Regions from separate parts of the Cellulosimicrobium composti genome, predicted to be linked through region 2. Evidence: riboswitches for the same ligand, from Rfam matches in the RefSeq annotation. Region 2 holds a riboswitch; each other region holds the start of a gene.
What was found. A riboswitch is a leader RNA that binds a small molecule or an ion and turns the genes downstream of it on or off. The one in region 2 is predicted to bind S-adenosylmethionine.
Positions count from the first base shown of each region.

Region 1: another riboswitch for S-adenosylmethionine. It lies ahead of GYH36_RS08405 (aminotransferase class V-fold PLP-dependent enzyme); the one in region 2 lies ahead of GYH36_RS03115 (LLM class flavin-dependent oxidoreductase).
Region 3: another riboswitch for S-adenosylmethionine. It lies ahead of GYH36_RS17525 (methylenetetrahydrofolate reductase); the one in region 2 lies ahead of GYH36_RS03115 (LLM class flavin-dependent oxidoreductase).

Region 1 is NZ_JAAFAN010000022.1:20,562-30,078, forward strand. It holds gene GYH36_RS08375 (acetyl-CoA C-acetyltransferase) at 28-1,428, shown strand; gene GYH36_RS08380 (3-oxoacyl-ACP reductase) at 1,456-2,817, shown strand; gene GYH36_RS08385 (MaoC/PaaZ C-terminal domain-containing protein) at 2,814-3,902, shown strand; gene GYH36_RS08390 (GNAT family N-acetyltransferase) at 4,013-4,624, opposite strand; gene GYH36_RS08395 (CsbD family protein) at 4,716-4,889, shown strand; gene GYH36_RS08400 (GNAT family N-acetyltransferase) at 4,961-5,608, opposite strand; gene GYH36_RS08405 (aminotransferase class V-fold PLP-dependent enzyme) at 5,721-7,154, opposite strand; SAM riboswitch class IV at 7,190-7,305, opposite strand; gene GYH36_RS08410 (hypothetical protein) at 7,351-7,908, opposite strand; gene GYH36_RS08415 (rhodanese-like domain-containing protein) at 8,184-8,675, shown strand; gene GYH36_RS08420 (O-succinylhomoserine sulfhydrylase) at 8,672-9,517, shown strand, end outside.
Region 2 is NZ_JAAFAN010000006.1:86,221-95,737, reverse strand. It holds gene GYH36_RS03125 (MMPL family transporter) at 1-2,349, opposite strand, end outside; gene GYH36_RS03120 (TetR/AcrR family transcriptional regulator) at 2,405-3,103, opposite strand; SAM riboswitch class IV at 3,274-3,393, shown strand; gene GYH36_RS03115 (LLM class flavin-dependent oxidoreductase) at 3,694-4,848, shown strand; gene GYH36_RS03110 (NtaA/DmoA family FMN-dependent monooxygenase) at 4,865-6,253, shown strand; gene GYH36_RS03105 (DUF1684 domain-containing protein) at 6,296-7,201, shown strand; gene GYH36_RS03100 (GNAT family N-acetyltransferase) at 7,198-7,803, shown strand; gene GYH36_RS03095 (amino acid ABC transporter permease) at 7,809-8,897, shown strand; gene GYH36_RS03090 (amino acid ABC transporter ATP-binding protein) at 8,894-9,517, shown strand, end outside.
Region 3 is NZ_JAAFAN010000086.1:3-9,519, forward strand. It holds gene metE (5-methyltetrahydropteroyltriglutamate--homocysteine S-methyltransferase) at 128-2,611, opposite strand; gene GYH36_RS17525 (methylenetetrahydrofolate reductase) at 2,645-3,709, opposite strand; SAM riboswitch class I at 3,801-3,903, opposite strand; gene GYH36_RS17530 (alpha/beta fold hydrolase) at 4,036-4,980, shown strand; gene GYH36_RS17535 (hypothetical protein) at 5,029-5,292, shown strand; gene GYH36_RS17540 (ATP-binding protein) at 5,321-6,586, opposite strand; gene GYH36_RS17545 (sodium/solute symporter) at 6,804-8,330, opposite strand; gene GYH36_RS17550 (heavy metal transporter) at 8,327-8,845, opposite strand; gene GYH36_RS17555 (LytR/AlgR family response regulator transcription factor) at 8,842-9,517, opposite strand, start outside.

The sequences.
Region 1 (9,517 bases), on a different contig from region 2:
GCGAGCACGGACAGGAAGTGAGGCACAGTGGCCAACCGCACCAGCCCCCGCCGGAACCCCGAGCAGGCCCCCGAGACCGGGGCACCGGCCCCGAGCGCCGCGACCGGCGCCCCGCGCGACGCCTGGGTGGTGGGCGGGAACCGGATCCCGTTCGCCCGCGCCGGGAAGAAGTACTCGTCCGCGAGCAACCAGGAGATGTTCACCGCCGCGCTCGAAGGTCTCGTGGCCCGCTTCGGCCTCCAGGGCGAGCGGCTCGGCGAGGTCGTCGGCGGCGCGGTGCTCAAGCACTCGCGCGACTTCAACCTCGTGCGCGAGTCCGTCCTCGGCTCGTCGCTCTCGCCGCAGACCCCCGCGTACGACCTCCAGCAGGCGTGCGCGACGGGCCTCGAGGCGACGATCGCCGTCGCGAACAAGATCCGCCTCGGCCAGGTCGAGTCGGGCGTCGCGGGCGGCTCCGACACCGTGTCCGACGCGCCGATCGCCGTGAGCGAGGGCCTGCGCCGCGCGCTGCTCGAGGCGAGCCACGCCAAGACGCTCGGCCAGCGGGTCAAGGCGTTCGCGAAGGTCCGCCCCGCCGACCTCGCGCCGCTCACGCCCGCCACGGACGAGCCGCGCACCGGCCTGTCCATGGGCGAGCACCAGGCGATCACGACCGCGCGCTGGGACATCTCGCGCGAGGCGCAGGACGAGATCGCGCTCGCGAGCCACGAGCACCTCGCGGCCGCATGGGACGCCGGGTTCTTCGACGACCTCGTCACCCCGTTCCGCGGCCTCGTGCGCGACGACAACCTGCGCACCGACTCCTCGATGGAGAAGCTCGCCGCGCTCAAGCCCGTGTACGGCAAGCGCCTCGACGGCGTGACCCCGACCATGACGGCCGGCAACTCGACGCCGCTCACCGACGGCGCCTCGACGGTGCTGCTCGCGTCGGCCGACTGGGCGCGCGAGCGCGATCTGCCGCTGCTCGCGCGCGTCGTCGACGCCGAGACCGCGGCGGTCGACTTCGTGCACGGCCACGAGGGCCTGCTCATGGCCCCCGCGCACGCCGTCCCGCGCCTGCTCGCGCGCAACGGGCTCGCGCTCGGCGACTTCGACTTCTACGAGATCCACGAGGCGTTCGCGTCGACCGTCCTCACGACCCTCAAGGCCTGGGAGGACGACGAGTACTGCCGCACCGAGCTCGGGCTCGACGGCCCCCTCGGCTCGATCGACCGCACGCGCCTCAACGTCAACGGGTCGTCCCTCGCGGCGGGCCACCCGTTCGCCGCGACCGGCGGGCGTATCGTCGCGACGGCGGCCAAGCTCCTCGCGCAGCGGACCGCCGAGACCGGCGCACCGGCGCGCGCGCTGATCTCGGTGTGCGCGGCGGGCGGCCTCGGCGTCGCCGCGATCCTCGAGTCGGTCCCTGCCACCGACGCCACCGCCTGACGGCCCGACGACCCGAGAGGAACCACCGTGACCGACTCCTACGTCCAGGCCGTCAACTCCGGCTTCACGAAGACGCTCGCGAAGAAGCTCGGCCTGCCCCGCCCGGCCGTGCTGCGCCGCTACCGCGCGGGCGACCCGCTCACCGTCGGGCCCGTGCTCGTCCTCGGCGGCACCCCCGGCGTCCGCGACGACGCCGACCGCGTCGCCGAGGCCCTGCTCGGCTGGGACCTCGACGTGCGCCAGACCCCCGACGACACGACGCGCTGGGGGGCGGTCGTCGTCGTGCTCAGCGGCATCGAGCGCCCCGAGGACGCGTCCGCGCCCGTCATGGCGCTCTCCGCGACGCTGCGCCGCCTCGCGCCGAACGGGCGCGTCGTGATGATCTCGCGCGCCCCCGCCGAGACCGACTCCCCCGAGCTCGCCGCCGCCCGCGAGGGCGTCGACGGGTTCCTGCGGTCCGTCGCCAAGGAGCTGCGCTACGGCGCGACCGGCAACGGCGTCCAGGTGACCGACGACGCCCCGGTCGACAGCCCGAGCGTCCTCGCGACCCTCCGCTTCTTCCTGTCCGCGAGGTCCGCGTTCGTCGACGGCCAGCTCCTGCGCGTCGGGGCGTCCGACGCCGACCCCGCCGTGGACGTCGACCGGCCGCTCGCCGGCAAGGTCGCCGTCGTCACGGGCGCGGCGCGCGGCATCGGGGCGCAGGTGGCGCGCACGCTCGCGCGCGACGGCGCGAAGGTCGTCGTGGTCGACGTGCCCGCGGCGGGCGAGGCGCTCGCCGCGGTCGCGAACGAGATCAGGGGCACGGCGCTGCAGCTCGACGTGACCGCCGACGACGCGGGCGCCCGCATCCTCGAGCACGCCCGCGCCCGGCACGGCGGACTCGACGTCCTCGTGCACAACGCGGGGATCCTGCGCGACAAGCTGCTCGCGAACATGTCCCCGGACAAGTGGGACGCGGTGATCGCGGTGAACCTCGCCGCGCAGCTGCGGATCACGGAGTACCTGCTGGGCGCGAACGGGTTCTCCTCGGAGCCGCGCATCGTGTCGCTCGCGTCGACGAGCGGCATCGCGGGCAACCGCGGGCAGGCGAACTACGCGTTCTCGAAGGCCGGCGTCATCGGGCACACGCGGGCGTTCGCGCGTCTGCTCGCGGCGCCGGGCGGTCCGGGCGGCACGGCGAACGCCGTCGCGCCGGGCTTCATCGAGACGGACATGACGGCGTCGATCCCGTTCGTGCAGCGCGAGGTCGCGCGCCGCGTGGCGTCGCTCCAGCAGGGCGGCCAGCCCGTGGACGTCGCCGAGGCGATCGCGTTCCTCGCGTCGCCCGCGGCCGCGGGCGTCAACGGCCAGGTGCTGCGCGTGTGCGGGCAGAACGTGGTGGGCCGGTGACGGGGCCCGACGCCGCGCGTCCGGCGGACCGCGCCCCCGCGCGCGTCGAGACGCTGCCCGCGGTCCCGGGGCTCGGCGGCCTGTACGTGCGGGGCGTCGCGGCGTCGGGCCGGCTCGCGGCGGCCCACCGCCTGCCGGGCGCGACGCCGCGGCGCGACCTCGCGCTGCCCGACGTCACCTACCGCGTCGCGGGCGTGCCCACGGGAGACGACGCCGCGCCGGGTCACGTGGGGAGCGCGGAGCACCTCGCGCGGTACGCCCGTCTCGTGGGCGAGGCGCCGTCGGACGTGCTGCCCGCCGGGTACCTGCACGTCCTCGGGTTCCCGCTCGCGACCGCGGTCATGGTCCGCCCGGACTTCCCCCTGCCGTTGCTGGGCATGGTGCACCTCGCGAACTCGGCGTCCGTGCTGCGGCCCGTGCGCCTCGGCGACGCGCTGGAGGTGCGGGCGTGGGCCCAGGGTGTGCGGCCGCACCGCCGGGGGGCCCAGGTCGACCTCGTCACGGAGGTCTCGGTCGAGCGCACGGACGCCGAGCGCGCCGCCGGGAGCGGCCTCGCGGCGACGACGCTCGCGTACCGGGGCGTGTCCACGTACCTCGCGAAGGGCGTCACCCTGCCGGGCGACGCGACGCCCGACGACGGCGAGACGGCGCCGGCGCCGTTCTCGCCCCCGCTCCCGACGGCCCGCTGGTCGCTCGGCGCGGGGACGGGCCGCGCGTACGCGGCGGTCTCCGGCGACCGGAACCCCATCCACACGTCCGCCCTCGGCGCCAAGGCGTTCGGGTTCCCGCGCGCGATCGCGCACGGCATGTACACGGCCGCCCGGGCGCTCGCCGAGACGGGCCCGCGGCGCGGCGACACGTACGACTGGACGGTGACGTTCGCCAAGCCCGTGCTCCTGCCGAGCACGGTCGACGTCGCGCTGCGCCCCGCGGCCGAGGTCCCCGCCGCGGCGCGTGACGCCGTCGCGCAGGTCGCGACCGCCGTGCCCGACGGCGCGGGCGAACCGGGCGCCGGGCTCGTCTACCAGGCGTGGGACGGCAGGGGTCGGCTCCACCTCACGGGCCGCGTGACGCCGCGCCCCTGACCGCCCGCCCCGCCCCGGGCCGAACACGGGGTTGGTGTCGTCTTCGTCGGGACAACGACACCAACCCCGTGCTCGCGGCCGTGCAGGCTCGTTCTCGGCGCGCGGCCCCTTCAGGCGGGGCGGGCGAGGCGGGCGAGCAGTCCGTCGCGGACGGCGGGCCACTCGTCGACGAGGACGGAGAAGTAGGCGGTGTCCTGACGCGACCCGTCGGGGGCGACGCGGTGGCTGCGGAGCACACCCTCGGGCACTGCGCCCAGGCGCCGGATCGCGGCGACGGACCGGGAGTTCCGCGCGTCCGCCCGGAGCGCGACGCGCGCCACGCCCAGGTCCTCGAACGCGTGCCGCAGCAGGAGGTACTTGCACGCCGGGTTCGTCGTGCCGCCCCACCACTCGCGCGCGTAGAACGTCGAGCCGAGCTCGACGCGGCCCTGCGACGGCACCCACTCGTAGAGGGACGTCGACCCGCGGACCGCCGGGACGTCGTCGGGCAGCGCTCCGGTCGCCCCGGCCCCGTCCACCCCGACGACGGCGAACGCGAGCCGACCGGGCGCGGCGACGGCGTCGCGGACGTACGCGGTCATCGCCTCCGTGCCGCGGGGCACGGCGCTCGCCATGCCGGCCCAGAGGCCGTCGTCGACGATCGCGCCGAGCGCCGCGGCGTGCCGTTCGGCGAGCGGTTCGAGGCGGACGCCGAAGCCTTCGAGGGTGGTGTCGTGCTGCACCCGCACATCCCACCACACGCGTTGCTGCCGACGGCGTGCGAGCGGGCGGACCCCTGCCTACGGTCGGGCGGTACCGACGAGAGGAGCACCCATGGGACTCGGAGACAAGGCCAAGCACGCCGCCGAGGAGGCGGGCGGCAAGCTCAAGGAGGGCGCGGGCAAGGCCACGGACAACGAGCGCCTCGAGGCCGAGGGAAAGACCGACCAGACGAAGGCCGACCTCAAGCAGGCCGGTGACGACGTCAAGGACGCCTTCGACCGGTAGTCCCGACCGTCGAGCGCTTCGCGAGGGTCCCGCTCCGGCGGGGCCCTCGCGGCGTCTGCGGCCCGGTCGCGCTACGACGCGGCGAGCGGCTGCGCGAGCCCGCCGAGGGCCGGCGCCAGGACGGGGACGACGCGCGGGGCGGTGATCCGCTCGAGCAGGCCCACCTCCACGCCGGGCCACTCGGGCGCGAGGACCGAGAACATCACGGAGTCGGCGCGCGTGCCGTCCGGCGCGGCGCGGTGGCCGCGCATGACGCCCTCCTCGTAGGCGCCGAGGCGGCGCATCGCGCCGAGCGAGCGCTCGTTGCGCGCGTCGACGCGGAACCCCACGCGGTGCACGTCCCACGTCTCGAACGCGTGCCGCATGAGCAGCCACTTCGTCACCGGGTTGACGAGGCTCCCCCACGCCGTGCGGGCGTAGAACGTGCGCCCGATCTCGACCCGCCGGTCCACGAGCGACAGGTCGCGGAACGCGGTGCTGCCGAGCACCGCGCCGGGTCGGCCGTCGGCGTCGACCGCGCGCACGACGAAGCCCGTGAGGTCGGGCGCGGCACGCGTCGCGGCCACGAGCTCGGCCATCCCCGCGACCCCGAACGGCATGGGGACGCTCATGCCTGACCACATCGCCTCGTCGACGAGGCCGGCCAGCGTCTCAGCGTGCTCCGGGGCCAGCGGTTCCAGCCGGAACCCGTGCCCCGAGAGGACGACGTCGTGCAGCACAGCGCATATCAGTGCACACGCGGAACACCGCGCCAAGAGGGTCGAGCGACGCGGTGGACAACGCTCGGCGACGGCCCGGTGAACGCGCTGCGCCGCGGTCCGAGGACGCCGGTCAGACGGCCGGTCCGCAGCCCGCGGCGTCGGCGAGGAAGCCCGCCGCGGCGGTCGCGAAAAGGCCCTCCAGACCGGAGCCCGCGGGCACGGGACGGGGGTCGTCCGCGACGGCCCAGCAGCCGTCGACCACCTCGTACCGCGCCGCCGGGCCCTGCTCGACGTACGCGCGCACCGCCTCGACGAGGCGCACGACGTCCGCCCCGGTCGTCCCGACGCCGACCGACGCGCGGATCGCGCCGGCGTCGTACCCGAGGCGCGCGAGCAGCGGGTGGGCGCAGAACCGGCCGTCGCGCACGCCGATGCCGTGCTCGGCCGAGAGGTAGGCGGCGACGAGGCCGGGGTCGTGCCCCTCGACGGAGAACGTCACGACGCCCACCGGGTCGACGGCGTCGTCCCAGACCCGCACGACGTGCACGCCCGGCACCGCCTCCAAGCCGTCGACGAGCGCCGCGCGGAGCGTCGCCTCGTGCGCGTGCAGGTCGGCCGGGTCGAGCGCGCCGAGCGCGTCGCACGCGGCCGCGAGCGCCGCGGCGCCCACGACGTTCGGCGACCCGGCTTCGTGGCGCGCGGGCGCCGTCTGCCACTGCGTCCCGGTCACGGCGACCTGGCGCACGGCGCCGCCGCCCGCGAGGTATGGCGTGCCCCCGTCGAGCCAGTCGCGGCGCCCAACGAGCGCGCCCGCGCCGAACGGCGCGTACGTCTTGTGTCCGGAGAACGCGACGTAGTCCACGCCCGAGTCCGCGAGGGAGAACCCGCGGTGCGGCACGAGCTGGGCGCCGTCGAGCACGACGCGCGCTCCGGCGTCGTGCGCGATCCGCACGACGTCCGCGACGGGCAGCGACTCGCCCGTGACGTTCGACGCGCCCGTCACCGCGACGAGCGCGTACGGGAAGCGCGCGAGCTCCGTGCGCAGCCCCGACAGCGTCTCCGCGACGGACGCGCCGCCCGCGAGGACGGTCGCGCCACCCGTGCGCTGCCACGGCAGGAGGTTCGCGTGGTGCTCGACGTCGAGGACGAGCACGCGCCCGGGCGTGCCGTCCGCGTTCGCCGGGACGCAACCCGCGAGCAGGTTGAGCGAGTCGGTCGTGTTGCGCGTGACGACGGTGACGTCGTCCTCGCGCGCGCCGACGAACGCACCGATCGTGCGGCGCGACGCCTCGTAGAGCGCCGTCGAGACCTGGGACAGGTAGCCCGCGCCACGGTGCACGCTCGCGTAGAGCGGCAGCACCTCGGTCACGCGGTCCGCGACCGACCGCAGGGCCGGCGCCGACGCGGCGACGTCGAGGTTGGCGTACGGGACTCTGCGGCCGTCGACGAGCGGGACGAGCGTGTCCCCGCCGACGACGGGCAGGAGGGCGGGCGCGTCGGCGAGCGCCGCGAGGTCAGGGGCCGGGGCGTCCGTCGGACACGAGACGTCGGCGAGAGCAGTCATGGCACAGTCCTCCGAGGGCGGTCCGGGGACGGTGATCCCCGCGCTTGCCACGCGCCGGTCGGCGTGCGGCCTGGTCGTCACCCGGGGCACCCCGCCGCGAGAGGAGGGTTGCCGGCCAGCAAACCGGGGTTTCACGCTGGCACTCATGACCTGCGTCCCAGGATGTGCGCGCGGGACGCCGCGTGTCAACCGGTGGTCACGGCGTCTCGGATTGCGGGACGCAGTCGGCGGGTGGCGGGTCCACAGGCCAGCCGCTCTCGTCGACCGCGAACGACTCGAGCACGTCGCCGGTGCGCGCGTCGAGCACCACGACCGAGTCGGCCGGCCACCGCGCCGGGTCGCCCGGCGGCGCCGTGGGCGGGCGCTGGAGGCGCACACCGCGAGCGTGCGCCTCGATCACCGCACCCGTGCGGGTGCTCGCGAGCACGACCTCCGGGTGTGCGTCGGCGTAGGCGTCGCACGCCTCGCCGTTCCCGTCCGAGCTCCACCAGCCCTCGTATCCTCCGACGACGAGGTCAGCGAGATCGATCGGCTCACCTGTCTCCGCGTCGAGGGCAGCGCGGGTGGGGAAGGGCGAGACGAGGTCCTCCTCGGGTTCGACCTGGACCACCCGCGGCCGCTGGGTGGACAGACCGGCGCCGTCCCCCACGACGGCCACCTCGGCCACCGCCCGCGGCACCTCCTCGCCCTCGGGCGCCGTCCACAGCAGGACGACACCCGCCACGACCACTCCGGCGACCGCGGCCGCGGCCACCGCACGTCCTCGCGCGATCCGCACCGATCCCCCAGCCCGCCGGGACCCCCGCCCGGCCGCGGCCACGTTAGCGCGACCGTCCGACGTCGGGCACCCCGGCCTGCGGGCCGCTCCCCGAGACGGGCGTTCCGCGCGTCGGACACGTGGCGTACGATCCCGAGCAACCATCCGGAGCGGCCGAGTGACGTGGCACGTCGACGCCGCAGCAACCCCCCGGTCCGTCGCGAGGCGGCCGGGCGCAGGGTGCTACTGCCACGATCGATGGAGGAGGACTCATGAGCGACCAGTCCCAGCAGACGTCGGCACCCAGGCCGGCACCGCCCGACGCCCGACCCGCCGTCGGCTACGCCGGCGACCTCACCCCGCAGCAGGCGTGGGACCTGCTCGCGAGCGACGAGCGGGCCGTCCTCGTGGACGTCCGCACCGAGGGCGAGTGGCGCACGATCGGCGTTCCCGACGCCACCGACCTCGGCCGCGAGGTCGTGTTCGACGAGTGGGTGACCCCGGCCGGCCCCAACCCCCGGTTCGTGGACCAGCTCGTCGAGGCCGGCCTGACGCCGGGCGAGGAGCGCCCCGTCGTGTTCCTGTGCCGCTCGGGCCAGCGCTCGATCGGCGCCGCGCGTGCCGCGACCGCCGCGGGGCTCGGGCCGTCGTACAACGTGCTCGAGGGCTTCGAGGGCGCGCAGGGCTTCTCGGGCCTGCGCGACGTCGAGGGCTGGAAGGTCCGCGGCCTGCCGACGACGACGTACGACGAGGCGGCGCGGTGAGCGCGTCCCTGCCCGGGAGCGTGCCCGGCGGCTCCGGCCGCAAGCCCCTGCCCGCGACCGCCCGTCCCGCAACGCTCGCCGTGCGCGGCGGCCACGCGCGCACCGACTTCCAGGAGACGTCCGAGGCGCTGTTCCTCACGCAGGGCTACACGTACGACCGCGCGGCCGACGCCGAGGCCGCGTTCAAGGGCGAGCTCGACCGGTTCGTGTACTCGCGCTACGGCAACCCGACCGTGCACACGTTCGAGGAGCGCCTGCGCCTCCTGGAGGGCGCGGGGGCCTGCTACGCGACGGCGTCCGGCATGTCCGCGGTGTTCACGGCGCTCGCCGCGCTCGTGGGCTCCGGGTCGCGCATCGTCGCGGCGCGCGCGCTGTTCGGGTCGAGCCTCGTCATCTTCGACGAGATCTTCGCGAAGTGGGGCGTGCGCACGGACTACGTCGACGGGCACGTGCTGTCGCAGTGGGAGGAGGCGCTCTCCACGCCCGCGGACGTCGTGTTCTTCGAGACGCCGTCCAACCCCATGCAGGACATCGTCGACGCGCGGCGCGTGAGCGAGCTCGCGCACGCCGCCGGCGCAGTCGTGGTGCTCGACAACGTGTTCGCGACGCCGCTGCTGCAGAAGCCGCTGGAGCTCGGGGCGGACGTCGTCGTGTACTCGGCGACCAAGCACATCGACGGCCAGGGCCGCGTGCTCGGCGGGGCGATCCTCGGGACGGAGGAGTTCGTCCACGGGCCCGTGCAGACGTTCGTCCGCAACACCGGCCCGTCGCTCTCGGCGTTCAACGCGTGGGTGCTGCTCAAGGGACTGGAGACGATGCCCGTGCGTGTCGCGGCGCAGAAC
Region 2 (9,517 bases):
GGCCGTCACCACGGCCCGGCCCGCGCGGACGCCCTGCACGATCGCGACGCGCGCGGGGGCGCCGTGCGCGTACGCCTCGCGCATCCCCGAGCCGAGGAAGAGCTGGTAGTCCATCGCGAGGCCGAACAGGATGCCGACGAGGATCGTGGGCAGGAAGTTGAGGATCGGGCCCGGCGTCTCGACGCCGAACACCCCCGCGAGCCAGCCCCACTGGTAGATCGCGACGACCCCGCCGAGCGCGGCGAAGTACGACAGGATGAACCCGAGCGTCGCGACGACCGGCACGAAGATCGACCGGAACACGAGCACGAGGATGACGAGCGACAGCCCGACGACGACCGCGAGGTAGATCGGCAGGGCCTGCGCGAGCTTCTCCGAGATGTCGATGTTGCCGCTGGCCGAGCCCGCGACGCCGAGCGTGACCTCGCCGTCGAGCGGCTCGAGGGCGCGCAGCGCGTGCACGAGCTCCTCGGTCGACTCGCTCGTCGGGCCCTCGGCCGGGATCACCTGGAACGCCGCGACCGTGCGGTCCTCGGACGTCCCGATCGGCGCGACGGCCACGACGTCGTCCTGCGCGAACAGCTCCTCGGCCACGCCCACCTGGTACTCGAGCGCCTCGGCCTCGGTCGGCTCGCCCGGCAGGTCGGCGACGACGAGCAGCGGCCCGTTCGTGCCCTCGCCGAACTCCTCGGCGACGGTCGAGTACGCGCGGTACTGCGTGGAGTCGTGCGCCTCGGACGAGCCGTCGGGCAGGTTGGTCCGCAGGTCGAGCGCGGGCAGGGCGATCACGCCGAGCGCGACGACGGCGAGCAGGGCCGTCCCCACCGCGCGGACGGTCGACATGGGGCGCACGGGCTCCGCGGCGGGCAGGCCGCCCGCTGCGCCCGGCTCCGACGACGCGGTCCCGGCCGACGCCCCCGTCGTCGCGGCGGGCCCGGCGAGCGCGGCGAGCGCGGCGCGCTCGCGGCGGCTGAGGATGCGCGGGCCGATCATGCCGAGCAGCGCGGGCGTGAGGGTCACGGCGATGAGCACCGCGATCGCGACGCACAGCGCGCCGACGGTCCCCATGAGCCCGAGGAACGGGATGCCCGTGACGTTGAGCGCGAGCAGCGCGATGAGCACGGTCGCGCCGGCGAACACGACCGCGTTGCCCGACGTGCCGTTCGCGAGCGCGATCGACTCCGCGAGGTCGTCGCCCTGCTTGAGCTGGCGCCGGTGCCGGTTGACGATGAACAGCGAGTAGTCGATCCCCACGGCGAGTCCGAGCATGAGCCCGAGCACGGGGGTCACGGACGACATCTCGACGACGCCGGACAGCGACATCGCGGCGAGCGCGCCGATGCCGACCCCGACGAGGGCCGTGAGGATCGGCAGCCCGGCGCCGACGAGCGTGCCGAGCATGACGACGAGCACGACGGCTGCGACGACGAGGCCCACGGCCTCGCCCACGCCGAACACCTGGGGCACGCCCTGCGCGATGTCGGAGGAGAAGTCGGCCCGCACGCCGTCGACCGGCTCGTCGAAGACCGCGACGAGGGCGTCCTTGGTCTCCTGCTCGATGCTGAGGTTCGGCTCGCTGAAGACCACGCTCGCGACCGCGGCGCTGCCGTCCTCGGAGACGAGGCGGATGTCGGCCGCCATGTCGAGCAGCGGCGCGGAGAGCTCGAGCTGCGCCGACTGCTCCTCGAGGGTCGCGCTCTGGTCCTCGAGCGCGGCCACCTGCTTCTCCAGCGCGGCGACCTGCGTGTCGAGCTCGGCGCGCCCGGCGTCGAGCTCGGCCTGCTGGGCGTCGAGCTGCGGCCCGACCTGCGCGAGCGCGCCCGCGTCCTCGGCTTGTGCGCGCGCGGCGTCGAGCTGCTCCTGCCCCGCGTCGAGCTGGGCGCGCGCCGCGTCGAGCTGCTCCTGCCCGGCGGCGAGCTGTGCTCGGCCGTCCTCGATCTGCTCGCGTCCCGCGGCGATCTGGGTGCGGCCGTCCTCGACCTGCCGCCGCTGGTCGGCGAGCTCGGTCTGCGTGGCGAACGGGTCGACGACGGACTCCACGCCGTCGACGTCCTCGGCCGCGGCGAACCGGTCGGCGACCTGCGCCTCCTGCTCGGGCGTGAACGGCGCGCCGTCCTCGGTCGTGAGGACGATCGTGCCCGTGCCGCCCGACGCCTCGGGCAGCGCGGTCTGCAGCCGCTCGGTGACGTCCGCGGTGGGCGTCCCGGGGATCGAGAAGCTGCTCGCGAGCGTCCCGCCGAACGCGACGAACGCCGCCCCGGCGAGCACGAGCACCGCGAGCCACGCGGCGAGGACGGTCCGCGCGCGGCGCGCGCACGCGCGCCCGAGGCGGTAGAGCAGTTCGGCCATGAGAGTCCTTCGGTGGGAGTCCGGTCCGGGGTGGTGACAGGTGCGGGGGTGGGCGTCAGGCGCGGGTCGCCCAGCCGGCGCGCGTGCGTTCGACGAGCCCGTCGAGCAGTGCGGCCCACACGCGGCGCGAGGCATCGTCGTCGGCGGCGCCGGTCGCGGCCCACCACCGACGCTGGATGACCATGAGGCCCGCCATGAGCGCGCCGACGAGCAGCTCGATCTCGAGCGGGTCGACGTGCGGGTGGCGGCGCGTGGTCTCGGCCACCAGGCGCTCGGCGAGGTGGGTGAACGCGCGCACGACCATCGTCGTGACGCGCGGCGTCGGCTCGTTCGCGCCGCCGCCGAGGGCGCGCGTCAGGGAGGCCATGGGGCCGACGAGGTCGGTGCCGCGCAGCGCGGCGGTGAGGTCGTCGAGCGGCGTCGCGCGGTCGGTGCCGGGGGCCGCGGCGCTCGCGCCGAGCGCGTCGACGACGGCGCCCAGCACGTCCTCGCACACCTCGACGACCACGTCGTCGAGCGACGCGAAGTGGTTGAACACGGTGCGCCGGGCGACGTCGGCGCGCGCCGCGAGCTCGTCGACGGTGAAGCGGGAGCCGCCCTTCTCCGCCATGAGCGCGGCCGCGGCGTCGACGATGGCGCGGTGGTGCCGGGCGCGCAGCGCGGCGCGGCGGTCGACGCCGGCGGGCGCGCCTGACGACGCGGTGGTCGCTTCGGACGACGCGTCGGTCGTGGCGGGGTCGGGGGCCAGGGGCACCCGATGACACTAGGTGCATCGATGCACTTGGTGCAACGTTACGGCCCGGAAGCTCAAAGTCGACCGATTAAGTCCAGTATGTGGGAAGGTCTCGACGGTGCGTTGACACCCCCGCAGGGCGCTCGTAAGTTCCCGCGCAACCGAGGTCGAGCACCTCGGCCACCAGACACGGTCATGAGCTCCGACGCCAAGCCCCGGCTCGTCGGACGGCAACCCTCCCGCGCGGCGGGGTGCCCCGGGTGAGGACCAGGTCTCGCGTCGCGGAGCGCGGCGCGGGGCAACGACGCGGAGCCCGGAGACGGGCACGAAGGAGACGGACGATGGACCGGCGAGAGTCGAGCACCGCGGTGAGCACCCCGCACGCGCCGACGTGCCCCTGTCCGCCCGTGACCGCGGGTCCCGCGCGCGCCACCTGTCGTCGCTGACGCCCACCCCCTGACGCCGCGCCCCCGCGCGCACGCCCCCGACCGGGTCCCTCCGGCCTCCCCGGTCCCGTCCCTGCCGCCGCGCGGCGGGACACCCCTGCCCACCCTCCGGCACCCGGCCGCGCCCCGAGCGCGCCCGGCGCCCGACCGAGAACGGATCCCGCGATGCCCGACACCGCCCCCGCCCGCACCGTCCACCTCGGCGTCGACCTCACCGACGCCGGCGCGCACCCCGCCGCGTGGCGGACCGTGGGCTCGCAGGCGCAGCGCCTCTTCGACGCCCAGCGCCTCGTCGAGCTCGTCGCCACCGCCCAGCGCGGCCTGCTCGACCTCGTCACCCTCGACGACGCGTTCACGCTCCGGCCCGGCCGCACCGGGACCGTGCGAGGCCGGCTCGACGCCGCGCTCGTCGCCTCGCGCCTCGCGCCGCGCAGCGCGGGCGTCGGCCTCGTCCCCACCGTGACGACGACGCACACCGAGCCGTTCCACGTGTCCAAGGCGATCGCGACGATCGACCACGTGAGCTCCGGCCGCGCAGGGTGGCAGGTCGGGTGGTCGACGACGCCCGCCGAGGCCGCCGCGTTCGGCCGCAAGGCCGCGCAGGACGAGCCCGACGCCGTCGCCGAGGCCGACGAGGCGGTCGAGGTCGTCACGCGGCTGTGGGACTCGTGGGAGGACGACGCCGAGATCCGCGACGTCGCGACCGGCCGGTTCGTGGACCGCGAGAAGCTGCACTACGTCGACCACGAGGGCATCCGGTTCGCGGTCAAGGGCCCGTCGATCACCCCGCGGCCGCCGCAGGGCCAGCCGCCCGTCGTCGTGCGGGCCGACTCGCCCGCGTCGTTCGACCTCGCGGCCCGCCGTGCCGACGTCGTGCGCGTCCGCGCGGCGACGCGCGACGAGGCGGTCGCGCTGCGCGCCCGGGTGCGCGACGCCGCCGCCGACGCCGGGCGCGACCCCGACGCGCTGCGCGTGCTCGTCGACGCGTACGTCGTCGTCGGCGACACGCGGGCGAGCGCGCAGGCGCGCCTCGACCTCCTCGAGGACCTCGAGGGCGTCTCGTGGGACACCGACTCGCTCACGCACGTCGGCACCGCGCGCGACCTCGCCGTCACGGTCGAGGAGTGGACGAGCGCGGGCGCGGCGGACGGCTTCCTCCTGCGGCCGTCGTCGCTGAGCACCGACCTCGACGCCGTCGTCGACGGCGTCGTGCCCCTCCTGCAGGGCGCCGGCCTCTTCCGCACCGCGTACCCCGGCACGACCCTGCGCGACACCCTCGGCCTCCCGCACCCCGCGAACCGCTACGCGGCGATCGCCTGAGCCCGGACGGACCCCCATGAGCACCCGACCCCGCAAGCAGATCCACCTCGGCGCCCACTTCCCGGGCGTCAACAACACGACCGTCTGGAGCGACCCGCGCTCGGGCAGCCAGATCGACTTCTCCTCGTTCGAGCACCTCGCGCGCCGCGCCGAGGCCGCGAAGCTCGACTTCTTCTTCCTCGCCGAGGGCCTGCGCCTGCGCGAGCACAAGGGCCGCATCCACGACCTCGACGTCGTGGGACGCCCCGACACGCTGCCCGTCCTCGCGGCGCTCGCGGCGGTGACCGACCGCCTCGGGCTCGCGGGCACGATCAACACGACGTTCAACGAGCCGTGGGAGCTCGCGAAGCAGTTCGCGACGCTCGACCTGCTCTCCGAGGGCCGCGCCGCGTGGAACCTCGTGACGAGCCCCGACGCCTTCACGGGCGCGAACTTCCGCCGCGGCGGCTACCTGCCGTACGCGGAGCGGTACGCGCGCGCCGCCGAGGTCGTCGAGGTCGCGCGCGCCCTGTGGGACTCGTGGGACGACGACGCGGTCCTCGCCGACCGGATCACCGGCGACTTCCTGCGTCCCGGCGCCGTGCGGCCCGTCACGCACCACGGGACGTACGCGGACGTCGTCGGCCTCTTCGAGACGCCGCGCGGTCCCCAGGGCCACCCGGTCCTGTTCCAGGCCGGCGACTCCGCCGACGGTCGCGACTTCGCCGCCGCGACCGCCGACGTCGTGTTCTCCGCGCACTCGACGTTCGACGCCGGGCGCGCGTTCTACGAGGACGTCAAGGGCCGGCTCGCCGCGCACGGGCGCTCGCGGGACTCGCTGAAGATCCTCCCCGCGACGGTCGTCGTGCTGGGCGACACCCCGGACGAGGCCGCCGAGCGCGCCCGGGAGATCCGGCTCCAGCAGGTCTCGGGCCCGACGGCGATCGCGTTCCTCGAGCAGGTGTGGGGCCGCGACCTCGAGGGGTACGACCCCGAGGGCCCGCTGCCCGACGTCGACCCCGACACCGAGAACCTGTCGATCACGCGCGGCCGGGTGCGGCACGCGAAGGATCCGGCGGCGGTCGCCGCGGCCTGGCGCGAGCAGGCCGAGGCGAACGGCTGGTCGATCCGCGAGCTCGTCATCCAGGTGACCTCGCGCGGCGGCTTCGTCGGCACGCCCGAACAGGTCGCGGACGACATCGACCGGCACGTCCAGGAGGACGCGTCGGACGGCTTCATCCTCGTGCCGCACCTCACCCCGGGCGGGCTCGACGACGTGTTCGACCGCGTGATCCCCCTCCTGCAGGAGCGCGGCTCGTTCCGCGCCGAGTACGAGGGCACGACCCTGCGCGAGCACCTCGGCCTCGCCCGGCCCGGCGCCGCGTCCGCCGCCGAGGACGAGCCCGCGGCCGAGCTCGTCGGCTGACGCATCGCCCCGCCCACCCACCGCACCGACCCCGGAGGACCCATGAGCACGAGCACGCTGACCGCCACGGGCGCCGTCACCGCAAACCCCGACGCCGCGGCCTGGGCCGCGTGGCACGCCGAGCGAGAGGAGGCGCTGCGCCCGCCGCACGGCTGGCTGAGCCTCGTCGCGTACCACTGGCTCCCGGCGGAGCCCGCCGCCCTGCCCGGGGTGCCCGGTCTCTGGTGGGCCGACGCCGACGGCGCGCACCACCGCGCGAGCGAGGGCCGCGCCGTGCGCACGGCGACCGGGGACGACGTGACGACCGTCGTCGTCACGGAGGGCGGCTCGTCCGTGGCGGGCACGTTCCTGCCGGACGGTCGTGACCCGGTCGCGCCCGCTCCGACGGACGCCCCGGCCGGCGTCCACGACGGCGCGTCGGGCGAGACGCGCGAGGTCGCCGTCGAGGTCGTGCGACGCACGGGCCGGTACGCGGTGCGCCTGCGCGATCCGCTCGCGCCCGCGCGGCTCGCGTTCGACGGCGTCCCGACGTTCGCGCACGACCCCGCCTGGGTGCTCGACGCGGACGTGCGCTGGTACGACGCGTCGCGGCCCGTCGTCGTCGGCGCCGCGCGGCCCGGCCTCGTGCACCACGCGCGCGCCGTCGGCGAGGTCGACCTCGTGGTGGAGCGCGACGGCGGCCGGCGCGCCGCGACGCTCGTCCTCACCGGCGCGCCGGGCGGCGGGGCGGCGCTGCTGTTCAGCGACGAGGCGGACGACGTCGCGCCGTGGCGCGTGCTGACGGTGGACGCGGACGTGGCGCCGGGCACCACGGGCCGCGTGCGGCTCGACCTCAACCGCGCGATCAACCTCCCGTACGCGTTCAGCGACCACGGCACGTGCCCCGCGCCGGTCGAGGGCAACCACGTGCCGTTCGCGGTCACCGCGGGCGAGAGGGCGCCACGATGACCGCGGTCGCCGCGCGCCCAGCCGCCCCGGGGGCGGCCCGGCGAGCGCGCGAGATCCGGTCCGTCGCCATGCACGACCCGCTCGTGCGGCCGCTGCTCGACGAGCTGTCCCAGGAGTACTGGACGCGGTACCAGCGCGTCCTGACGGCCGAGGAGCTCCGCGCCGAGATGGAGCACTACCCGGCGCACGAGTTCGCGGCGCCGCACGGCGATCTCGTGCTCGTGCTGGAGGACGGCGCGCCCGTCGCGGGCGGCGCGTTCCGGCGCCGGACCGAGCCCGAGGTCGGCGACCCCGCCCGCCTCGCGCGCGCGTCCGCGCGGCGCCCCGACGGCACGCCCGCCGTGCGCACCGCCGAGCTCAAGCGCATCTGGACGCACTCGGCGCACCGTCGCCGCGGGCTCGCGCGCGTCGTGATCGCCGAGCTCGAGCGCCGCGCCGCCGAGCGCGGGTACCGGCGCGTGTACCTCACGACGGGCCCGCGCCAGCCCGAGGCCGCGGGTCTGTACCTCGGGACGGGCTACACGCCCCTGTTCGACACCGGGACCGACCCCGAGGAGATCGGCCCGCTCGCGTTCGAGAAGTGGTTGGAGGTCGCGCCGTGAGCACCGTGTCGCTCCCGCAGGACGAGTCCCGACAGCTCGCGCCGCCGTCCGGCCGGCACCCCGCCGACCCGGACGGACGCCCGGGTGTCGAGGACGCGCTGCCGCTCGAGAGCCTGCGGATCGTCCCCGCCCGGCACCCGGGACGGTGGGCCGCGACGGCCGTCGTCGCGGTCCTGCTCGCGATGGTCGTCAGCTCGCTCGTGACGAACGAGCGCTGGGAGTGGGACGTCGTCGCGACCTACCTCACGTGGCCCTCCGTCCTCGAGGGGGCGTGGGCGACGATCCGGCTCACGCTCGTCGCGTCCGTCGTCGGGTTCGCGCTCGGCACGGTCCTCGCGCTCATGCGGCTCTCGCGCTCCCCGCTCCTGCAGTCGGTGTCGTGGACCTACACGTGGGTGTTCCGGTCCGTGCCGCTGCTGCTGCAGCTCCTGCTCTGGTACAACCTCGCGTACCTCTACCCTCACCTCAGCCTCGGCATCCCGTTCGGGCCCGAGCTCGTGTGGTTCGACACGCTGTCCGTGATCGACAAGTTCTGGGCCGCGATCCTCGGCCTCGGGCTGTCGCAGGCCGCGTACTCCGCGGAGATCGTGCGCGCCGGCATCCTCTCGGTCGACCAGGGCCAGCAGGAGGCCGCGGCGTCGCTCGGCATCCCGCGGCGGCGCCAGGTCAGCCGCATCATCCTGCCGCAGGCCATGCGCTCGATCGTCCCGACCGCCGTCAACGAGGTCATCGGCCTGCTCAAGGGCACGTCGATCGTCTACGTCCTCGCGTACGGCGAGCTCTTCTACATCGTCAGCGTCATCTACGGCCGCAACGGGCGGGTCGTGCCGCTGCTCATCGTCGCGTCGATCTGGTACCTCGTGCTGACCACGCTCATCACGGTCGTCCAGTACTACGTCGAGCGGCACTACGCGAAGGGCGCGGTGCGCACGCTCCCGCCGACACCCCTGCAGAAGGCGCGCTGGACCGTGCTCGTCTGGGTGTCGCGCCTCTCCGGACGCCCCGTGCCGCCGTCCGTCCCGCCCGCCTACGCGGCCCGCGCCCGGGTCGGCGTCCTCACGCGCACCGCGCGCACGGCGGGGGGTGCCGCATGAGCGCCCCCGTCACGGACACCACGAGCCCGGCCGCCGAGGCGGCCGGGCTCGTCGAGATCCACGGCGTCCACAAGAGCTTCGGCACGCTCGAGGTGCTGCGCGGCGTGTCGCTCACCGTCCGGCCCGGGTCCGTGACGGTCGTGCTCGGCCCGTCCGGCTCGGGCAAGTCGACGCTCCTGCGCGCGATCAACCACCTCGAGAAGGTCGACCAGGGCTTCATCTCCATCGACGGCGAGCTCGTCGGGTACCGCCGCAAGGGCAGCACCCTGCGCGAGCTCAAGGAGCGCGAGATCCTCGGGCAGCGCACCCAGATCGGCTTCGTCTTCCAGAGCTTCAACCTGTTCCCGCACCTCACCGCGCTCGAGAACGTCGTCGAGGCGCCCGTCTCCGCGCAGCGGCGACGCCGCGAGGACGTGGAGCCCGAGGCCCGCGAGCTGCTCGCCCGGGTCGGGCTCGCCGACAAGGCCGACGCGCGGCCGCGCCAGCTCTCCGGCGGGCAGCAGCAGCGCGTCGCCATCGCACGGGCGCTCGCGCTGCGACCCAAGGTGCTCCTGTTCGACGAGCCCACGTCCGCGCTCGACCCGGAGCTCGTCGGCGAGGTGCTGGAGGTCATCAAGGAC
Region 3 (9,517 bases), on a different contig from region 2:
GCGGCCCCGCCGCGGCGCCGTCGCCCCCCCCCGGTGGCGCGCCCGGCGACCCGCCCGCGCCCCCCCCCCCCCGGCGGCGGGCGGGGCCCCCGCGGGCGCCGCGGCCCGCGGCCGCGTTCCGGGACGCTCAGCCGAGCGTGGCCCGGACCGCCTTGGCCGCCGCGACGAGGTGCTCGAGCGACGGCACGGTCTCCTCGTAGCGGCGGGTCTTGAGCCCGCAGTCGGGGTTGACCCACACGAGCGCGGGGTCGATCGACGTCACGGCGAGCCCCAGCAGCTCGGTGACCTCCTCGGTCGAGGGCACGCGCGGGCTGTGGATGTCGTAGACGCCCGGCCCGATGCCGCGCGCGTACCCGGCCTCGCGCAGCTCGGGCACGATCTCCATGCGCGAGCGCGCCGCCTCAACCGACGTCACGTCCGCGTCGAGGCCGTCGATCGCGCCGATGACCTCGCCGAACTCCGAGTAGCACAGGTGCGTGTGGACCTGCGTCGCCGCGGCCACGCCCGACGTCGCGAGCCGGAACGCGCGCACCGACCAGTCGAGGTACGCGGGCTGGTCCGCGCGGCGCAGCGGCAAGAGCTCGCGCAGCGCGGGCTCGTCGACCTGGACGACCCCGATGCCGGCAGCCTCCAGGTCCGCGATCTCGTCGCGCAGCGCCAGACCCACCTGGTTCGCGGTGTCGCCGAGCGGCTGGTCGTCGCGCACGAACGACCACGCGAGGATCGTCACCGGGCCGGTCAGCATGCCCTTGACCGGCTTCTCGGTGAGGGACGCCGTGTACGCGGACCACTCGACCGTGATCGGCGCGGGCCGCGTGACGTCGCCCCACAGGATCGGCGGCCGCACGCAGCGCGACCCGTACGACTGCACCCAGCCGTTCGCCGTGACCGCGAACCCGTCGAGGTGCTCCGCGAAGTACTGCACCATGTCGTTGCGCTCGGGCTCGCCGTGCACGAGCACGTCGAGTCCCAGGTCCTCCTGGAGCGCGACGACGCGCGCGATCTCCTCGCGCATCGCGGTCGTGTAGTCCGCGTCGGAGAGCTCGCCCTTCGTCCACAGCGCGCGGGCGCGGCGGATCTCGGGCGTCTGCGGGAACGAGCCGATCGTCGTCGTCGGCAGCGGCGGCAGGTTCAGGCGCTCGGCCTGCGCGGCCGCGCGCTCGGCGTGGTCGCCGCGCGCGAAGTCCGCGTCCGTCAGTGCGTCCGCACGCTCGCGCACCGCGGGCACGACGACGCCGCTCGCCTCCGCGCGCGACGCCACGGCCGCGCGGGACGCCTCGATCTGGTCCGCGACGGCCTCACGACCCTCGGTCAGCGCGCGGGCGAGCGTCGCGACCTCGCCGACCTTCTGGTCCGCGAACGCGAGCCAGTCGCGCAGGCGCGGGTCGAGCGTCGTGCCCGACGCCGTGCCGGGCTCGGCAAAGGTCTCGTCCTCGACGTCGTGCGGCACGTGCAGCAGCGAGGTCGACGTGCCGACGGCGACGGCGCCCGCCCCGAGGCCGCGCGCGGCATCGAGCACCTCGAGCCTCGCGGCGAGGTCGGCACGCCACACGTTGTGCCCGTCGATCACGCCGACGACGAGCGTCTTCGACACGAGGTCGTCGTACGGCGAGTCCGGAAGGTCCGCACGGACGGCGTCGATCGCGACCGCCTCGACGTCCGTGCCCGCGAGGGTCGCCAGGAAGTCGAAGGTCGCGCCGTCGGCGTCCGGCGACGTCTTCAGCCCGCCGAACGGCGTCGCGACGAGGATCGCGGGCCGCGCGTCCTGCGCCGAACCCGGGGTCGCGGCGGGGCTCGAGGACGGGTCCGGTGAGGACCCCGGGTCCGGCACGGGGCGGAGGTCGGTCGCGAGCGCGCGGTACGCGGACTCCACCGCGGCGGCGAGGTCGGCGAACGGCACGTCGGCCGAGTCGGTGACGAGGATCGGCTCGTCGAGCTGGACCCACGGCGCCCCCGCGGCGGCGAGCGCGCGCAGCAGGTCGGCGTAGGCGGCGACGACGTCGTCGAGGCGGTCGAGCGGCGAATACCCGGCGGGTGCGTCGTCGGCGGCCTTGGACAGCGCGAGGAACGTCACGGGCCCGACGACGACGGGCCGCGTCACGACGCCCGCCTCCTTCGCCTCGACGAACTCGCGCACGACGCGGTCGTCGACGAACCGGATCGGGGTGTCCGGGCCGATCTCGGGCACGAGGTAGTGGTAGTTCGTGTCGAACCACTTGGTCATCTCGAGCGGGGCGTCGTCCCCCTGGCCGCGTGCCACGGTGAAGTAGCCCGCGAGGTCGAGGCGGCCGTCGGCGTCGGCGAGGTGCGCGAACCGCGACGGGACCGCCCCGAGGAGGGCGGCGACGTCGAGCACCTGGTCGTAGTAGGAGAACGAGCCGGGGACGGACGCGTCGTCGGCGCCGAGGCCGAGGTCGACGAGCCGGCGCACGGTCGCGAGCCGCAGCTCGCGGGCCGTGGCCTCGAGCGCGTCGTCCGACGTCGTGCCGGCCCAGAACGCCTCGACGGCCCTCTTGAGCTCGCGGCGACGCCCGATGCGGGGGTAGCCGAGCACGGTGCCGGCGGGGAAGCCGGCCTGGATCTGGGTAGGGAAGGGTAGGGAAGTGGCCATGATCGAAACCTCTTGCTGGTCCTCGCGGACCGGTCAGACGGGCGTGCCGTGCGTGGCGGCGCCCGTCGTGGGCAGGGAGGTGCCGGTGACCCACGGCCCGCTGGCCAGGTCCGGGACGAGCGGGGCCGCGGCAGCGCTGGTGCTGCCGCCGGTCCCGCGCGACCCGCCGCCGAGGTGGACACCCTCGAGCAGGTCAAGAGCGGCGCGGTGCTTGTTGAAGGTGTACACGTGCAGACCGGGCGCACCGGCATCGAGGACGCGCTGCGCGAGGTCGACCGAGTACGCGATCCCGTAGGCGTGCTGCGCCTCCGGGTCGGGCAGGGCGTCGAGCGCGTCCAGCAGGTGCTGGGGCGCGCGCACGCCCGTGAGCTCCTCGACGCGGCGGAGCCGCACGGGCTCCGTCGTGGGCAGCAGCCCGGCGAGGATGGGGATCGTCACGCCGGCCGCGCGGGCCTCGGCGACGAAGTGGGTGTACGACGACGCGTCGTAGAAGAGCTGCGTGATCGCGAAGCTCGCGCCCGCCTGCTGCTTCTGCCACAGGCGGCGCACCTCCTGCGTGCGCGTCGTGCGGGCGGCCGGGTTGCCGTCGGGGAACGTCGCGACGGCGATCGTCAGCGGGCGGGCCGCACCGCGCAGCGCGACGGCCGGGTCGGACGCGCAGCGCGACGCCTCGACCTCGCGCAGGAGCGCGACGAGCTCGGTCGACGACCGGACGCCGTCGGGCGCGGGCTGCCAGTCCGGCTGGTCGCGCGGGGGGTCGCCGCGCAGCGCGAGGAAGCTGCGCACGCCCTCGTCGAGGAAGTCGGAGATGACCTCCTCGACGTCCTCGCGCGACGCGCCGACGCACGTGAGGTGCGCGATCGGCAGCACGGGCGTGCCCTGGAGGAGGCGCCCGACGACCTGGCGCGCGGTCGCGCGGTCCGTCCCGCCCGCGCCGTACGTGACGGACACGAAGTCGGGGTGCGTCGCGACGAGTCGGCGCGCCGTCTCCCAGAACTTGGGCGCCGCGTCCGGGCGGCGCGGCGGCATGAGCTCGAACGACACGGTCGGCCGTGCCGCCCCGCCGTGCGCCTGCCCGACGGCGTCCGCGACGCTCACGACGTCGCCCCGGGGGTGCGTGCGTGCGCGACCGTCGCCGGGCACGGGCGGCCCGGACGGTGCACGAAGGATGCCTCTGAGACCATGCGTCACTCCATCGACCCTGGCGTTAGCACCTTTGTCCTCGGGAGGCTTCCGTCGGCGGGTTGCTGCGGTGTCGTCGAGCCAGGACTCTCGACCGCTCTGGATGGTTGGCACGATCCTACGGCGCTTCCGCCATGCGGTCGAGGGTGCTCGCGTGCTGAGACGCCCGCTGGGGCGCCGTTCCTATGATGGGCGGTACGGACGGCCACGACCTGTCGGTCGGAGCGCTCAGGAGGAGCCCGATGAAGCACTCGTCCAAGCCGCGGCACCTCTCCCGGGAGGTCGACGGGGTGCGGGTCCACTTCCGCGAGGCCGGGGTGCGATCGTCCACCGCGGTGCTGCTCCTGCACGGCTTCCCCGCCTCGTCCCACTCGTTCCGGGACGTGATGCCGGTGCTCGCCGACCACGCGTACGTCGTCGCCCCCGACCTGCCGGGATTCGGCTTCTCCGACGCGCTCCCGCCCGAGGAGTACTCGTTCGAGCGTCTGACGGACGTGACCGAGGCGCTCGTCGCGAGCCTGGGGATCGAGCGCTACGTCCTCTACGTCACCGACTTCGGCACCCCCGTCGGCTACTCGCTGGCGATGCGCGACCCGGGTCGTGTCCTGGGGCTGGTCGTGCAGAACGGCAACGCCCACGACGCAGGCCTCAACGACGCGTGGGACACGGCCCGGCGCTTCTGGGCCGACCCGACCCCGGAGAACCGGGCGGCGCTCCCGGACTGGCTGACCTTCGAAGGGACCCGGGACCAGTACCTCGCCGGATCGCCTCCGAGCGTCCAGGAGCTTCACCCGCCCGAGTCGTGGCACCTCGACTGGGAGCGGCTGTCGCGCCCGGGCATGACCGAGCTGCAGTTCCGGCTCTTCACGGACTACCGCTCGCACGTGGCACGCTTCCCCGCGATCGCCGCGTACCACCGGCGCCACCAGCCCCCATGCCTGGTCCTCTGGGGGCGGTTCGACACGTTCTTCGACCTCCGCGAGGTCCTCGCCTACCACGAGGTCATGGAGACTCTCGCGGTGCACGTCTATGACGCCGGCCACTTCCTGCTCGAGACGCACGGCAGCGAGGTCGCCGCGCTCCTCGCCGCGTTCGTCGACGACGCGCTCGAGCGGGCGGGGTCCGCCGCGCGGCGGGCAGCCGGGTCGGCGGGAACCGACGCGCCGGACGCGCCGGCCCAGGTCTAGGGTGAGCCACGACCTCTCACCGACGCCGAGCGAGCACAGGAGCCCGCCGTGTACGCGACCCCGACCCGCCCGATGACCCAGGACGAGCTCGACCGGATCTGCCGGGTGTGGGCCGACTCCGGCAGCGACGACCCGACCGACCGGTGGCTCGAGCTCTGGGACGGCGGCGACGCCGACGACCACCCGGAGCAGCGCGACGCGATCGTCGCGATCGCGCGGGAGGTCGGCCTGGAGGTCGCGGTCGAGGACGGCGTCCTGCGCGTGCAGAAGACGCAGCAGCTCCACGACGAGATCGGCGCGCGCTGGATCTGAGAGCGCCGATCCTGGCGGCGCGCGGCGTTCAGGGGCCGAGCAACGCGGCCGGCACCACGGCGACCCCGTCCCTGCGGCGGTAGGCGTGCGGGCCGGGGGTGACGACGACCGTGTCGAGCAGGTCGTCGCCGATCCTGTCGCGCAGCCATGTGAGGTGCCGGACGTCATGGTCCGTGACCGTGGTCGCCAGCTTGACCTCGATCGCCAGGACCCGGCCGTCCGGACGCTCGACGATGATGTCGATCTCGTGCGCGCCGTCGGCCGTCCGGAGGTGACGTACCCGCGCCTCGGACCGTTCGGCATAGACCTGGACGTCCAGAGTGACGAGGTGTTCGAACAGCGATCCGAGCAAGGTCCCGTCGCGGAGGTTGGGGACAGGGCCTTCGCCGCCCCCGAGAAGCGCGGACTGGTCTGCACCGAGCAGGTGGGCGGCGAGACCGGGGTCCGCGAGTTGGTGCTTGGGTGCGCGTGCGAGCCGGGCGAGGTGGTTCCGGCCCGGGAGCCACGCTTCGACGGGATCGAGCATCCAGAGCTGTTCGAGCACGTCGCGGTACGCGGTCACGGTGCTCCGAGCGGGCTTCTCGGAGAGGCCGGGTGTGGCGGCGTCAAGGATTCGTTGGTAGGTAGCAGTCGTCGACGTCGCGGCTGCATAGGCGGTGAGCCACGCGCGCAGGACGCCGGGGCGACGCACGACGAGTCCTTGCTCGGGGAACGCCCTCGTGACGATCAGGTCGACGTATCCCTCGAGCCGGTGCCGCCGGGCGCGCGGTGCGAGGCCGTGGATGTCCGGGAACCCAGAACGCACGATCTCGTCGACGTAGTCACGTGTGCCGTGTCTCGACGACCCGGTGATCTCGGGCCGAGACCCGTTCAGCAGGTCGCCGAGGCTGACGGTGGGTTCTGCGAACCCTCGCTCCAGGAGGCTCATGGGACGCATGCGAAACGTGACGAACCGGCCTGCGCCCGAGTGGACGGGTGCTTCGAGGGGGACGGAGCTGCCGGTCAGCAGGTAGGTCCCGATGCCGTCGTCGACCGCTCGTCGGACCACGTCCCACGACTCCGGGACCCGCTGCCACTCGTCCACGAGCAGCGGGTGGTCTGCGGCGCGGATTCGTGCCGGGTCGCTGGCGAACAGCTCACGTTCGCGAGGATCGTCCAGGCGCATCACGGTACGGGCGCGTTGTTGCGCGGTGGCTGTCTTTCCCACGCCCTTCGGCCCGTGGAGCTCGATCGCCGGCAGCTCTGCGACAAGCTCGTCGAGCACGTCGTCGATGACGCGCCTGCGGTAGTCCATCACTGATCGGCTCCCTGGTGCTCGCGTGCTCCCGCCCCGGTAGGAAACCGACTCGGAGGCTCCTCGGCCTCCTACGCTACAGATCTCAGGACTTCTACGCTACGAATTTCAGGCTCTCCACGCTACAAATTTCAGGCACGCCACACGACAGATCCCAGACCCTGCTGCCCCGGGCGTTCCGGGTGCTCGCGTCCTCACCCTGCCGGTCTGCCGGAGGTCACGACCGGCGGCGCTCCGGCACGTGCAGGCGCCGCAGGAAGCGGTCGGTGCGCAGCGGCGGGCCGTGGCGGTCGCGCAGGGACACGACGACGACGGTCGCCGTCGCGAGCGGGATCGTCCACGCCGCAGGCTGGGCGAGCAAGGCGCGCACGACCCCGGGGAGGCCGCCGGCCGTCTCCCCGGCCGGGCCCGCGCCGTACCCCGAGGCGACGAGCGCGGACGACGCGAGCAGCGCCGTCGCGCACAGGACGGACCCCACGACCATGCCCGCGACGGCGCCGCGCGCGGTGAGGCCGCGCCACCACACGCCGAGCAGGATCACGGGCGACAGCGCGGACGCCGCGAAGACGAACACCGTCCCGACGCTCGTCACGAGGCCCTGGGGGATGGTGACGAGCGCGAACGCGAGCGGGATGAGCGTGCACGCGACCGCCGACCAGCGGAACGAGCGCACGGTGCCGCCGAACAGGTCCTGGCTCACGACGCCCGCGAGTGCCACGACCAGACCGGACGACGTGCCGAGGAACGCGGCGAACGCCCCGGCGACGACGAGCGCGGCGAGCATCTCGCCGCCGAGACCGGGGACGAGGCGCGTGGGCAGCTCGAGCACCACGGTGTCCGCGACGCCGGGCCGCGCGAGGTCGGGCGCGACGACCCGGGCCACGAGGCCGAGCGTGCTCGACACCATGTAGAAGACGCTGATCATGACGAGCACGACGACGGTCGTGCGGCGCGCGGACCCGCCGTCGGGCGAGGTGTAGAAGCGCACGAGGACGTGCGGCAGCCCGGTGGTGCCGAGCAGCAGCGCGAGGAGGAGCGACGCGGTCGCGTACGCGTCGAGGCCGCCCGGCCCGGCGTCGTGGGGGAACACGGTGGCCGGGTCGAACGTGACGGCGGCGCCGCCGGGCTCGAACGCGCCGCCGAGCGCCATGAGCACGAGCACGAGCGGCAGCGTGAGCGCGGTGAGCTTGACCCAGAACTGGAACGCCTGGACGAACGTGATGGAGCGCATGCCGCCCGCCGCGACGACGGCGCTCACGACGACCGCGATCCCGACCGACCCGACCCATGGCGGCACGGGTGCGACGGCGGTGATGACGAGCGCGGCGCCGTGGAGCTGCGGGACCACGTAGAGCCACCCGATGACGAGCACGAGGACGCTCGTGACGCGGCGCGCGACGACGGAGTCGAGCCGGGCGTGGACGAAGTCGGGGATCGTGTAGGCGCCGCTGCGGCGCAGGGGCCCGGCGACGAACAGCAGCACGAGCAGGTACCCGGCCGCGTACCCGACGGGGAACCAGAACGCCTCGGCGCCCGAGAGCAGCACGAGGCCGGACAGCCCGAGGAACGTGCCGGCGGACAGGTACTCGCCGCTGATCGCGGCCGCGTTCCACACGGGGCGCACGGTCCGCGACGCGACGAAGAAGTCGCTCGTGGTGCGCGAGACCCGCAGGCCGTAGAACCCGATGAGGCCGGTCGCGAGCAGGAGCAGCGCGACGCCCACGAGGGGCAGGGCGGTGCTCACGGCGCACCGCCGTCGTCGGGGCCGGCGGCGCCGTCGGCGAGCGCGGCGTACCGGCGCTCGTTGCGCGCCGCGGCGACGGCGAACACGACGCCGAACGCGACGATCACGGGGTAGAACCCGTAGGCGTGCACGAGCCAGGGGAGCGGGACGCCCAGCACGACGACCTGGTCGAGCGCGGGGACCGCGGACATGGTGAGGGTGAGCAGCGCGACGACCGCGAGGAACGACACCACGCACGCGAGCCCGAGCCGCAGCTGCGCCCGCACGAGCCCGCGCGTGTAGTGGCTCGCGCCGTCGTCGGCGTCGTCCGTGCGGTCGGGGGGCGTGCCCGACGGCGCCACGGCCCGGGCGGGGTCCGTGCCGCCCGGCGGGGGGTCCGTCGAGCGGACGCGCACGCGCGGCGCCGGGCGCGGCGTCGGCGCGGGGGCGGGCAGGCGGCCGTCCCCGGGGTGGTCCGACGCGCGGTCCGGGGGCCGGGGAGGTCCGTCGTCGGGGGAGGGGCCGGGCCCGGTCACGACGGTCCCCGGTGCGGCCCGAGCAGCGCCTCGCGCACGGCGGGGACCATGCGGCGGCTCACCGGCACCTCGTGCCCCGCGACCACGAGCGCGGGCTGCGTGCCGCCGAACCGCGCGGCCGTCACGGCGCTGCGGTCCACGAGGTAGGACCGGTGCACGCGCAGGAACCCCGCGGGCGCCCACCGCTCCTCGAGGTCGGACAACGCCTCGCGCACGAGGAACTGCTCGGTGTCCGTGACGAGCCGCGAGTAGTCGCCCTGCGCCTGCACCCACCGCACGGCGCTGCGCCGCACGACCCGCGTCGTCGTGCCCACCGTCACGACGACCGTCTCGTCCTCCGGCGGCGCCGACCGCCCGCCCCGCGCCGAGGGTGCGGCGCTCGCGGGCGCCGACCCTGCGCCGTCGGGCGAGCGCCCGGAGGCGGTGCGGTCGGCCACGCGCTCGACGACGCGGTCGACCGCGCGCGTGAGGCGCTCGCGGCGCACCGGCTTGAGCACGTAGTCGACGGCCTCGACGTCGAACGCCTCCAGGGCGCGCGCTTCGTCCGCGGTGACGAACACGACGGCGGGCCGGTCCGCGAAGCGTGAGAGCGCGCGGGCGAGGTCGAGGCCCGTCAGGCCCGGCATGTGGATGTCGAGGAACGCCGCGTCGACGGCGCGCGTCGAGAGCTCG